Regions from separate parts of the Brevibacillus sp. NL20B1 genome, predicted to be linked through region 2. Evidence: riboswitches for the same ligand, from Rfam matches in the RefSeq annotation. Region 2 holds a riboswitch; the other holds the start of a gene.
The links. A riboswitch is a leader RNA that binds a small molecule or an ion and turns the genes downstream of it on or off. The one in region 2 is predicted to bind S-adenosylmethionine.
Positions count from the first base shown of each region.

Region 1: it holds a riboswitch for S-adenosylmethionine, as region 2 does, so the genes downstream of both, KDN35_RS14945 (pyridoxal phosphate-dependent aminotransferase) here and KDN35_RS00350 (aminotransferase class I/II-fold pyridoxal phosphate-dependent enzyme) in region 2, are expected to answer to the same signal.

Region 1 covers NZ_JAGTPT010000022.1:59,685-63,654, reverse strand. Annotated here, with positions in the region: gene KDN35_RS14955 (efflux RND transporter permease subunit) at 1-337, shown strand, start outside; gene KDN35_RS14950 (efflux RND transporter periplasmic adaptor subunit) at 351-1,583, shown strand; SAM riboswitch class I at 1,750-1,855, shown strand; gene KDN35_RS14945 (pyridoxal phosphate-dependent aminotransferase) at 1,959-3,140, shown strand; gene KDN35_RS14940 (hypothetical protein) at 3,477-3,947, shown strand.
Region 2 covers NZ_JAGTPT010000001.1:53,110-57,079, forward strand. Annotated here, with positions in the region: gene KDN35_RS00335 (hypothetical protein) at 1-722, shown strand, start outside; gene KDN35_RS00340 (DUF5665 domain-containing protein) at 726-1,058, opposite strand; gene KDN35_RS00345 (pyridoxamine 5'-phosphate oxidase family protein) at 1,209-1,667, shown strand; SAM riboswitch class I at 1,757-1,869, shown strand; gene KDN35_RS00350 (aminotransferase class I/II-fold pyridoxal phosphate-dependent enzyme) at 1,966-3,132, shown strand; gene KDN35_RS00355 (trans-sulfuration enzyme family protein) at 3,129-3,970, shown strand, end outside.

The sequences.
Region 1 (3,970 bases), on a different contig from region 2:
GATCGACTACGTCAACCAACAGCGCAAGCGGGGCGTGGAGCGGAACGAGGCCATCCTTCAGGCGGGGCCGATCCGTCTGCGTCCGATTCTGATGACGTCACTTGCGACGATTCTGGCGATCATGCCGCTTGCCTTTGGCGGCGGGGACGGGAACGAATCGATGGCGCCCATGGCTGTCGTCGTCATCTTCGGTCTCAGTTTCTCCACACTGATTACGCTTGTGCTGATTCCGGTCGTCTACACCTGGTTTGACGATCTGGGGCAAAAGTGGCGCAATCGCAAAGAAAAACGCAAGCAGAAAAAAGCGGCCGGCCAGGAAATGCCGACGTTGGGATAGGAGGCTACACGGTATGAAGATGAACAAGGGAAGTCTTGGGCTGCTGCTGGCCTTGGCAGTTGCCCTGGCAGGTTGTACGGCTCCGGATGCGGCCACGCAGCAGACGCAAACGGATAACAAGCCGGTGCCGGTACAGGTCGATACAGTGAAAAAGGGAAGCGTGTCGACGCGCGCGGGGGTAACCGGGAAACTTGCCCCCAACAAGGAAGTCACCTTGGCTCCAAAAGTGGGCGGCAAGATTGTGCAGCTGAACGTAAAACTGGGGCAGTATGTCAATCAGGGACAGGTGCTTTTCAGCCTGGAGAAAACGGATCTGGAGAATGCAGTGCAGCAGGCGCAGGCGGCGTACGATCTCGCCGTAGCCAACCTGAAGCAGAGTAATGCCGCCTCCGACCAGGGGCTGCAGCAGGCGAAAAACGGTCTGGTGCAGGCCGAACAGGCGCTGCGGGACGCGGAACGCGACTACCAGCGCATGTCTGACCTGTTCAAACAGGGAGCGGTGTCTCCGCAGCAATTGGAACAGGCACAGGCGGCCCTCACCAATGCGAAGACGGCGTATGCCAACGCCAAGGAAGCGCTGGAGATGGCTGAAAAGCAGACGGGAGTGGCCGTCACTCAGGCATCCGTGGAACAGGCCCGCATCTCGCTGCAAAACGCGCGTGAACAGTTGGCCAACGCGACGGTGACCGCCCCGATCTCCGGCTTCGTCTCCGCCGTCAACGGCCAGGTAGGGGAAATGGCTTCGCCGCAAGCGCCAGTGGTCACCATCGTGGATACCGATCCGCTAATCGTCAAGGCAAACCTCTCCGAAGAGGAAGTAACGTCAGTGAAAAAAGGGGACAAGGTGAAGATTCAAATCTCTGCCATCTCCAAGGAGCTGGACGGCACGGTGAGCGCGATCAGTCCCGTGATGGATCAGACGCTGCGCGCGTATCCGGTGGAAATTGCCCTGGCCAAGCAGGACGCTTCGCTAAAGGCGGACATGGTCGTCAGCATCCAGTTTGCGCATCAGCAAACCAACAGCATGCTGGTGGTGCCGCTCAAGGCCGTCTTTGACGAGAACGGCAAGCGGTTCGTCTACAAGCTGGAGGGAGACACGGCGAAAAAAGTGGAAGTGCAGACCGGGATCGAATCCAGCGATCTGGTGGAGGTAAAGGCAGGGCTGAAAGAAGGCGAGCAAATCGTCGTGCGCGGACAGACGCTGCTGAAAGACGGCGCCAAGGTAAACGTCCAGCCGACATCTTGACACTGTTCGCTTGCTAAAGTAGTATGAAAGAGATATCCAACCAGCACAGTCGGAATGCTGCGGCGGCCCTGCAGGGACTTCGCTTCGGGGGGCGACACGGTCGCTGACCCGCCGGATGCTGCTGGGATGGAACGAGACTGCAAACGAAACTGAATAGCATGCAATCACCTTATCAAGAGAGGCGGAGGGACTGGCCCGATGAAGCCCGGCAGCGGATCTGCCTGTGCAGATGCTGTGCCAATTCCAGCAGGAGCATTCCTGACAGATAAGAACGTGGAGATGTCGATCTGCCCCTTTTTCTGTACAGGAAAAGGGGCTTTTTGCTTAGCCGCCGACGTCTGCACGATTTACCCAAGGGAAAGGAACGAGAGACTGATGCGCATCCAACCGTCCGCCATGATTGACCGTCTGCCGACGCAGTTTTTTGCCTCGCTGGTGGCGAAAGTGAACAAGGCCATCGCCGCCGGCCATGACGTAATCAACTTGGGGCAGGGCAACCCCGATCTGCCGACGCCGCCGCACATTGTCGAGGAACTGCAGGAACATGCTGCCCGTCCGGTTCACCACAAGTACCCGCCGTTCAGCGGTCGTGTGGAACTGAAACGGGCTGTCGCCCACTGGTACAAGCAGGAGTTTGACGTCGATCTGGACCCGGAAGAGGAAGTGGCCATCCTGTTCGGCAGCAAGACCGGACTGGTGGAAATCTGCCAGGTATTGCTCAATCCGGGCGATGTGGCTCTGGTGCCGGACCCCGGCTATCCCGATTACTGGTCGGGAGTGGCCATCGCCGACGGGCGGATGGTGATGATGCCGCTGCGCGCCGCGAACGGTTTCCTGCCGGACTACGGCGAGCTGGCTCGAGAGGATCTGGACAAAGCCAAGCTGATGTTCCTGAACTACCCCAACAACCCGACCGCGGTCAATGCGCCGTACGAATTTTTCGAAGAGACGGTCCGCTTCGCCCGCAAGCACGAAATCGTCGTCTGTCACGACTTCGCCTACGGAGCGATCAGCTTCGACGGCAAGAAGCCGGTCAGCTTCCTGCAGGTGCCTGGAGCCAAAGAAGTGGGCGTGGAATTTTACACGCTGTCCAAAACGTACAACATGGCCGGCTGGCGCGTCGGCGCGATGGTCGGCAACCGGGAACTGGTCCGGCTGATCAACCTGATCCAGGACCACTACTTCTGCAGCCTGTTCGGCGCCATCCAGATGGCGGCGGTCCGGGCGCTGACCGATTCCCAGCAGTGTGTCCGCGAGTTGGTGACCGTATACGAAAGCCGGCGCAACGCGCTGTTTTCCAACCTGCACCGCATCGGCTGGGAGGCGGCACCGTCGCAGGGCTCGTTTTTCACCTGGCTGCCGGTGCCAAAAGGGTTTACCTCTGCCGAATTTGCCGACTTGCTGTTGGAAAAAGCCCATGTCGCTGTCGCACCGGGCGTAGGTTTCGGCCCCACCGGCGAAGGGTACGTGCGCGCAGCGCTTTTGGCCAGCGAAGAGCGGCTGGCGGAAGCAGTAGCGCGGATTGAGCGTTTGGGTATTTTCTCCCCGTGCAACTAGCAATATATCGTTCATGTGATTGAGAACTGACCGCCAGTGTGTTCGCAAAACGCCCTGGCGGTTTGATTTTTTGGGAAGCGAGGCGGAGGCCGGGGGCAGTGCCGCGTCCGGGATGGGCCCCGCCCAAAATAGGCGAGTGCCGCATAGTCCAAAACCGGGCGGGCGAATACTATAAAAAAGCGCGGCGGGCGCGATCACGAATGACGCGCCCATGCAAAAAAATCCATTCTCAGTAAAAATCATTCTCAGCATTGACAGATAATGATTTTCATTATACGATGGGTGTGGTAATGATAATTGATCTCAATGATCACGTTTGTTCGGCAGGAGGGTATCATGCGCTACCAGATCAACGGATATACGGACATGTATACGGTCATCTCCAATGAGCGCAAGATAGGCGGCGCCGTAGAAGCGGGTCTGATTCGCCTGCGGTCCGGCGAGGAGTTTGCCAACGCCGTGCTCACACGGTTGGAGATGTCCGGCGCACAGTTTTGCTCGCTCGGTTTTGTCACGGAGGAGGGCAAGCGGCTCATTGTCCATATCAATGACATCAGCATGATCGCCGACGCGGTGCACGTAAACGTGTGTGACCTGCGCAACGAGGTGATGCGCGCGGAGAAGATGGCGGAGCGGCTTAAGCGCTTGAAGCGGCTGTGCCAGTTGAACGAAGGAAGCTGCACGCCGACGTTCCGTGAAGAAGCGCTGTTGCTTGCTGAAGACATTGGCTTCGATGTGGCGCGCGAACACGTCGATCTGTCATTCCTGCCGCAGACGGAAAATGCCCGGGTGGTTCGCATCGCATAGGGAACCCGAACCCTGAACCCTGG
Region 2 (3,970 bases):
ACAAGCTGGTGGACACCCGCAAGGTGCAGGTAAACACGGGAACTGTCGTGCAGGCCGACGTGCTGATTCACACCTTGGCTCTGTTGGATGAGAAGAAACAGGAACTGAAAGTAAACGGCATCATCAGCCAGGAAGCGGACAAGGTGATCGTCACGTACAACGGCAAATCCAAAGAAGCGAACGTGAAAAAACTGTGGCAAGGCGTCGGCTCTTTCTCTGTCAGCCTGAAGGACGTACAGGCCGGCAAAGGCAAGGTGTTGATCGCAGCTTACAAAGACGGCAAGAAAATCGATTCCGAATCCGTGGAGCTGAAGGTAATCAACGACGCTGACAAGCCGCACAGCTACCGCATCGAGGGAACCGCAACGATCAATGCCAAGGAAAAACAGGTTCGCGTGAAAGGAAGCATTGACGGCCTGAACGGCAAGGGCAAGGTGAAGCTGTACGTCGTGGCGCCGGACGGCAAAAAGCACGAGGTGAAAGTGAAAGACGGCCGGTTTGAGGCGAAGCTGAAGTACCACGATCGCTCGTACAGCGCGAAAGCAGTCCACCTCGAGCTGTACCTGGACGGCAAACTTGTGGCCAAAGCCGACATCCCGCACAACAAGCCGGTCAACGGCGATGACGATGAAAAAGGCAAAGACAAGGGGAAAGACAAGGATAAGGGACCGAAAGGCAACGGCAATGGGAAAAAGCACGGTGATGACGACGATCACAAATAAGGCTTACTGTCGATAGGCCTGCACGTAATCGATCAATTGGCGGATGTAATCGCCGATAATCGGGACGGACAGGAACTGGCTGAGAAAAGAGCCGAGCAGCACCAGGACGATGGCCGTACCGATCGTCAATCCCAGGCCTCGGGCAAGACCTGCGAGGAAGTTGATCCACAGCAGCTTGCTCGGGGCTGTATAATTTTGAATCACGTCGGCGAGGCGGATATCCTCCAGAAAGAGGGCGATTTTGTCCATCCGTTCGTTCAGTTTGCGCACTTCCTGCAGCTCTGCCAGCAGCTTGTCGATCTTGGCCAGCAAGCGGTCGGTGGGGGATGGGGGCATGCGGCTCTCCTCCTGTCTTGCATTCGTTCCCGTTACGTATCAGTGTAGGAAAAAAACGGGTGAGAAGCAAGGTGTTGGACGGAAAGGTTTGCCTATCGCCAGGCGGGTAGGTACAATAGACGTACATTCCCTTTTCAAGGAGGCATCGGAATGGCTGAAACCGTTTCCCAAACGCTTTCGGAGGAACTGTTCGCGCTTTTGCAGCAGGAGCGTTTTGTCACACTCGGAACGATTGACCACGAGTCCGGCGCTCCGTCGCTCAGTTCCCTTTCCTGGACGTTTGCGCCGACGCCGCAGTTGATCCGTTTCGCCGTAGACAACCGCTCTCGTATTTTGGCCAACATTGCCAAGGAACCGCAGGTCGTGCTGCACTTGATCGGGGCCGGTTCCTCCTATGCCATCAACGGCAGGGCGACGATCAAGACGGAACGGATGGAGAATGTCCCGCTGAAGCTGGCGATGGTGGAAGTGGCCATCGAGGCCGTTCGCGACGTGATGTTCTACGGCTCCCGCATCTCGGTCGAGCCCCAATATGAAAAGACGTACGACAAAAATGCGGCCAGCAAACTGGACAACCAGGTGATGACCGCATTGAAAAACGCAACGTGATCGGGTTACCAGCATAATGAAAAACAGGTTGACAGGTACTGCCGATTTCGGTAGTATAAGGTCAACCAATTGCAAATTGCATAGCAAACTTCTTATCCAGAGAGGCGGAGGGACTGGCCCGATGATGCCCGGCAACCAATCACCTGTACAAGGGGATACTGGTGCTAATTCCTGCAGAGTGTAACGCTCTGAAAGATGAGAAGGATTTGCTTACGTACGCGTAAACAAAGCCTTCTTTTCAGAGAAAAGAGGGCTTTTTTTAATGCCCTCGGTCATTTTGTTGGAGGGAGAGATCCATATGCATCTGGAGACAAAATTGGTGCAGGCGGGCGTCGCCAAAGACGAGCGGACCGGCGCAATCAGCTTTCCCGTTTACAACGCCACCGCGTATCGCCATCCCGCCCTCGGGCAGAGCACGGGGTACGATTACACGCGCACAGCCAACCCGACCCGGACCGTGCTGGAGCAGACGATTGCCGAAGCGGAAGGGGGAGACGCCGGGTTTGCCTGTGCTTCCGGCATGGCCGCGATACATACGGTCATGGGACTGTTCTCCCAGGGAGATCACCTGGTCGTATCGCTCGATCTGTACGGCGGGACGTACCGGTTGTTCGAGCAGGTGCTCTCACGTTACGGACTTCGCTTCAGCTATGTCGACCTGCGTGACGTGAAGAATCTGGAAGAAGCAATCCGCCCGGAGACGCGGGCTGTTTTTGTGGAAACGCCGACCAATCCCCTGATGCAGATCACCGACATCGCGGCGGTGGCAGAGGTGGCCAAGCGAAACGGGCTGTTGACCATTGTGGACAACACGTTCATGACGCCGTACTGTCAGCGGCCGCTGGAGTTGGGGGCTGACCTGGTGCTGCACAGCGCGACCAAATACCTCGGCGGCCACAACGACGTCCTCGCTGGATTGATCGTCACAAAGGGTGAAGAGTTGTCCGAAAAAATCCGGTTTTTGCACAATTCGATCGGAGCGGTGCTGGGGCCGCAGGACTGTTGGCTGCTGCTGCGGGGGATGAAGACGCTGGCTCTGCGAATGGAACGCCATCAGGCAAATGCCTTGGCGATTGTAAAGACATTGCGGGAACACCCTGCCGTGACGGACGTTTATTATCCCGGTTTGCCGGAGCATCCCGGTTATGAGGTGCAGTGCAGGCAGGCCAGCGGGTTCAGCGGGATGGTTTCGTTCCGCCTGCGCTCGGCTGAACAGGTGGCGCCGTTTCTGGAGAGCTTACGGATCATATCGTTTGCGGAAAGCCTGGGCGGCGTGGAGTCGCTGTGCACCTATCCGGCGACGCAGACGCATGCCGACATCCCGCAAGAGATTCGCGAGTACGTGGGTGTGTGCGACCGGCTGCTGCGGCTGTCGGTCGGGATCGAACATCCCGACGACCTGATCGCTGACGTGTGTCAGGCTCTGGATGCAAGTCTCTCACTGACGGGAGGGAGCGTACGATGAAGTTTGCCACCAAACTGCTGCACGGCACCAGTTGTATCGACCCGGTGACAGGGGCGGCCTCGGTGCCCATTTATCAGGCGTCCACCTTTCACCAGGCTGATCTGGACCGGCCCGTCGTTTACGATTACGCCCGTTCGGGCAATCCCACACGGCATGCGTTGGAAGAGGCAATCGCCGTTTTGGAGGGAGGCGAGCGCGGATTCGCCTTTGCTTCCGGTATGGCGGCCATCTCCAGTGTGTTCATGCTGTTCTCCGCCGGAGATCACGTCGTGGTGGCGGAGGACGTATACGGCGGCACCTACCGCTTCTTGACCAATGTTCTGTCCCGCATGGGGATCGCCGTCAGCTTTGTCGATACCACGTCGTTGGAGCAGGTGGAAGCAGCCATCCGTCCCGAGACCAAGGGCATCTACCTGGAAACTCCGTCCAACCCGACGCTGAAAGTGACGGACATCGCCGCTGTCTGCGCGCTGGCGAAACAGCGGGGACTGCTGGTGATCGTGGACAATACGTTTATGACGCCGTACTATCAGCGGCCTCTGGAGCTGGGCGCGGACGTGGTGATCCACAGCGCGACCAAGTTCATCGGCGGCCACAGTGACGTCGTGGCCGGGTTGGCCGTGACCAAGGAGGCGGCATTGGGTGAGCAGCTCTACATGATCCAAAACGGCATGGGAGCGATCCTCGGCGTGCAGGATTCCTGGCTGGTGCTGCGCGGCTTGAAGTCCTTGAAAGCGCGTCTGGACGTCAGCACGCAGACGGCGGAAAAGCTGGCCCACTGGCTTTCCACACACCCGGCGGTCAGCCGCGTCTACTACACCGGATTGCCGGAACACGA